Regions from separate parts of the Lactobacillus sp. ESL0703 genome, predicted to be linked through region 2. Evidence: riboswitches for the same ligand, from Rfam matches in the RefSeq annotation. Region 2 holds a riboswitch; the other holds the start of a gene.
What was found. A riboswitch is a leader RNA that binds a small molecule or an ion and turns the genes downstream of it on or off. The one in region 2 is predicted to bind lysine.

Region 1: it holds a riboswitch for lysine, as region 2 does, so the genes downstream of both, lysA (diaminopimelate decarboxylase) here and PT278_RS05890 (ABC transporter substrate-binding protein/permease) in region 2, are expected to answer to the same signal.

What each region holds. Positions count from the first base shown of each region.
Region 1 covers NZ_JAQTIB010000002.1:273,865-276,274, reverse strand. Annotated here, with positions in the region: gene PT278_RS03795 (aspartate kinase) at 1-458, opposite strand, end outside; lysine riboswitch at 629-805, shown strand; gene lysA (diaminopimelate decarboxylase) at 883-2,178, shown strand; gene dapD (2,3,4,5-tetrahydropyridine-2,6-dicarboxylate N-acetyltransferase) at 2,197-2,410, shown strand, end outside.
Region 2 covers NZ_JAQTIB010000003.1:178,886-181,295, forward strand. Annotated here, with positions in the region: gene PT278_RS05885 (ArgE/DapE family deacylase) at 1-1,048, shown strand, start outside; lysine riboswitch at 1,203-1,379, shown strand; gene PT278_RS05890 (ABC transporter substrate-binding protein/permease) at 1,482-2,410, shown strand, end outside.

The sequences.
Region 1 (2,410 bases), on a different contig from region 2:
TTAGCCGTTACTTCAATACCTAATTCGCCGCTACCTGCAAAATAGGCATTTAAGTTTAATTGTTGCAATATTAACGTTAATAGGTGTGCATTTAATATTTCACCATGCGCCTTAAATTCTGCTAATAAATAATTATTATTTAGATATTCTTTTTTTGGTAAATTGAGCAAAATTTGCTTTAATACCGCCATTTTTTCAGTTGACACAGAAAAATAACTGCCGATTTCCTCATAACGCTGCCAAATCTGCTGCTGAATAGCAGTCAAACTCTGATTAGCAATAGTTTTATGTGCATAATCGATTAACAAATCCGTGATTTTACAATCAGTTTCATCCCGCTTACCAGGAGCTGAAGTCACAATGATTTTGCGCTCTGGATCCGTTGTAATAATTTTAATAATTTTTTCAAAATGTGGGCCGTCTGCTAATGAACTGCCACCAAACTTAACTACTTTCATTTTGGGTCAAATCCTTTTTGTAAAAAATCTAGTCTGTCTTTTCGCGAGTTTAGGTGCAATTCTAGCATTTATTTTTTTATCTGCAAGGAAAATATTTTTTTCAGCTTGCAAAGCATTTTAATTTTTAAATTAAAATCATTGACATTATTCTCAAAAAAATATAATATTTATGCAATCGAAGAGGTTGCAGTGACCATCAGTAAATTAGTCGAGTTTTGCTAAAACTATGACGCTAATTAAAAGGGGAAGCTGCCGAAGCGTTAATTCACAAGCAGGAATTAACAGCTGGGCCATGGCCAAATAAGTCATGGACTGTCGTAGAAAATCTACGGAGCGCTTCCGACAATTTGATACCAGATATTAATTCGGTTCTTTTGTTTCAGCGCAAACAAAAGAACCTTTTTTGTTAGCTAATTTTGGAGGAATCAACTTGGTTACCGTTAATTCACAAGGACATTTATCAATTGGTGGTTGCGATGCAATCGATCTCGCTAGCGATTTCGGTACACCACTGTACGTTTACGATGTCAGCCTAATTAGGCAGCAATTACAACAATTTCATAAAGCATTCAAAAAAGCCGGCGTTAAATACGCAATTAGTTATGCCAGTAAGGCTTTTTCAATTAGGGCCATCGACCAAGTTATTGCCCAAGAAGACGGTCACTTAGACGTTGTTTCGGCTGGTGAATTAATGACTGCTGTTGAGGCTAATTTCCCAATGGAAAACGTCAGCTTTCATGGCAACAACAAGTCACTTGCGGAATTGCAGTTAGCCCTCGACAATCATGTTGGCACGATTATCGTTGACAATTTTTACGAATTGGAATTATTAAACAAACTGCTGCCTGAGCAGAAGCAGCCGGTCAATATCATGCTGCGAATCGCGCCCGGTATTTCAGCGCATACCCACCGCTACATTCAAACTGGCCAAGTTGACAGTAAATTCGGCTTTGATGTTCAGTCAGGTCAAGCAGAACAGGCACTGCAGTTAGTCTTACAAAATCCCAAACTGAACTTACGCGGTTACCACGCTCATATCGGTTCGCAGATTATGGCAGTCGCAGGCTTTACCGCCCTAGTTCAAAAAATGGTACAACTTGCAGCCATGTGGCAGAAAAAATACCATTATCAGCCGCAAGTTTTAAATTTTGGCGGTGGTTTTGGCATTAAATACACCAATCAGGACCAGCCTTTAACACCACAAGAATTTATTAACAGTATGGTGCAAACACTAAGAAAAGAAATTGCCCAGACTAATTTAACGCTGCCAGAAGTTTGGATCGAACCCGGTCGCTCCATTGTTGGCGAAGCCGGCTACAGCCTCTATACAATCGGCGCCCGCAAAAAGATTCCCGGTATTCGCACTTACGTTAGCGTCGATGGCGGCATGGGCGATAATATCCGTCCTGCCCTTTACCAGGCTGAATACCAGGCAGTCTTAGCTGCTAATCCCCAAGCAAGGCCAGTCGAAACCGTGACAATTGCCGGCCGCTATTGTGAATCCGGCGACATCTTAGCAAAAGACCAACAACTGCCTTTAAGCGCGCCTGGTGATATTTTAGCAATTTTGGCAACAGGAGCTTACGGCTACTCGATGGCTTCCAATTACAACCGCGTCGGTCGCCCCGCCGTTGTTTTCGCCGAAAACGGTCACGCCAAATTAGTCGTTAAACGTGAGACGCTTGCCGATTTAACCAGATTAGACCTGAATTATCTTTAAGTAACACGAGGAGAAGCCATGAAGCAAACTGCACAAGAAATTATTAATTTTATTAGCAATGCCCCTAAAAAGACACCCGTTAAGGTTTATTTACAGGGCAATTTGGCAAGTCTAGCTGTCCCTGAAAATGTTGAGGCATTTTTAGATGACAAAATCGGAATTCTGTTCGGTAATTGGACAGATGTTCAGCCATTTTTAACCAAAAACAAAGCACAAATCACCCACTACCATG
Region 2 (2,410 bases):
GTTTGGCGATCGCGTCCGCATCACTCGTGTACCCTACCAAGGCGACCGCGAAAGTTGTGTCATTTCAATTGGACCTACCAACGGTAATTTCAAGCTCGGCTTTTCCGGACACATGGATGTCGTTAATCTAGGGAACCGCGAAGCTTGGCGCGACGATCCATTTTCCGGCAAATTATACGATAATGACACCAAAATGTACGGCCGCGGTACGACAGATATGAAGAGCGGATTAGCCGGAATGATTGGGACCTTGCTGTCTTTACTTGAAGATAATGTGCCGTTAACAGGTGAATTGCGGTTGTTAATGTCAGTTGGTGAAGAAACTGGGCAATGGGGCGCTGAAGAACTGACTAAGGAAGGTTTTATCGATGATTTGGACGTTATCGTCATTGGCGAAGACTCCAACCTCGATATTTCTTATTCCAATAACGGCGACATTGACTACACCGTTACCTCTTACGGCAAGGTCGCTCACTCTGCCCAATTGAATGTTCTCAATGCCATTGACAATATGACCGACTTCATTCAATTAGCCAATCAAAAGTTGCGTCATTTACCAAAAGTTCATGAAAAATTAGGCCCTGTGCTGCACAACATTACGATGATTTCTGGTGGCGATCAGGTCAACAGTATGCCCGACAAGGTTGTTGCCCGCGGCAATATTCGGATTAATCCATTTTATACAGTCAAAGATATTCAGGCGATATTGACTGATGTAATTAATGAAGTCAACCAAATGCCGCAGCATCATTTTGAATTGCAGTACGATTATTTGGGCGAAGCTGTCTCTGGTGACGAAAACGATGAATACGTCCAAGCAGCCCAAAAGTTACTTGAAAATATTCTAAAACGCCCAGTTAATTTATTCACCGAGTCAGGAACCACTGATGCATCTAAATTCGTCAATAGTCCGTCGGCACCAACCATGTTTAGCATTGGACCCGGAAATGACAGCTGCCACCAAGTCGACGAATACGTTGATATTCCCGATTACCTCGCAGCAACTGAATTTTATGAACAATTTGCCAAAAAATACTTAACCAAATAAGCCCACGAGCCTATCATTCATTTTTCACATCAAGCAGCAGTTTAAATTAACTACTATCTCGCTTCATCTTATATTTCATTATTAATCATCATCAGGCCTTGAGTTGACAAGATGTAATTTTTAGCCTATCATTCTCTCTAAGTTAAATAATTTCCAATGCAATAGAGGTCGCGACAATTACGAACCTAGTCCTAGCGCGCAAACGCAATGATGACTACTCGGAAGAATTGCCGCCGAAACAAAAAATTGATTTGCGTCACTTTTTTGTTGGGCTGCAGGAGCATATCTTGCAGACTGTCCCGGTTCGTCCCCGGGGAGCGCTATATGATTTGTCTAAATATGATTAATTGTAACCTCGTTGCGAACGCAGCGAGGTTTTTGGTTTACGCTTTTATTGTGTTGGCTTTATTTAAAACAATTTGGAGGTTTTAAAATGAAGTCAAAAAGTAAATGGTTATCTACTTTCATTGCAATCTTGCTCGGGCTAGCAATCACGTTAGGATTGTCTCCGCGAGCTTATGCTAAAGATACCGGTGTCCTCAAAGTCGCAATGGAGGCTAACTACCAGCCATACAACTGGACCCAAACTAATAATGCTAACGGTGCCGTTCCAATTGATGGTTCTCACACTTTTGCCAATGGTTACGATGTCAAAATCGCCAAAATCATTGGTCAAAAATTGCACCGCAAAGTAGTCGTCTTTAAGACCGAATGGGACGGATTACTGCCAGCCTTAACCAGTGGCAAAGCCGATTTGATTATCGCTGGTATGAGCCCTACTGCCGAACGTGAAAAGGCCATTAACTTTTCACAGCCTTATAGACGCAGCACCTTTGTCGTTATTACTAAAGCTAATAGTAAATACGCCAATGCCAAAAGTCTAAGTGACTTTAAGGGTGCCAAATTAACAGGGCAACAAGGAACGTTCCACTACCAATTAATCAGCCAATTAAAGGGTGCCAAGAAGCAACCGGCAATGCGTGACTTCGCTGCCATGCGCCAAAGCCTAATTTCAGGCACGATTGATGGTTACGTTGCCGAAGATACCGAAGCCACATCATTCAAAATGGTTGACCCCGACATCAAGGCAATTCCTGTCAACAAAATGGCGGGCTTCCACGCAACCAAGGAAGAATCAGTAACTTCTATCGGAATTGCCAAGCCTAACAAACAGCTGCTCAAGCAAGTTAACCAAATTCTCGCCACAATTCCTAATTCCAAAAGAACAAAGTTAATGACCGCAGCTATTAAGCAGCAACCAAAGACCGATAATTCTAAGGGTAAAAAGGGCAAACAACAAAACTGGTTTGTCTCCATCTGGCAACAATATGGCGGCATGATTATGAGCGGGATTGGCATGAC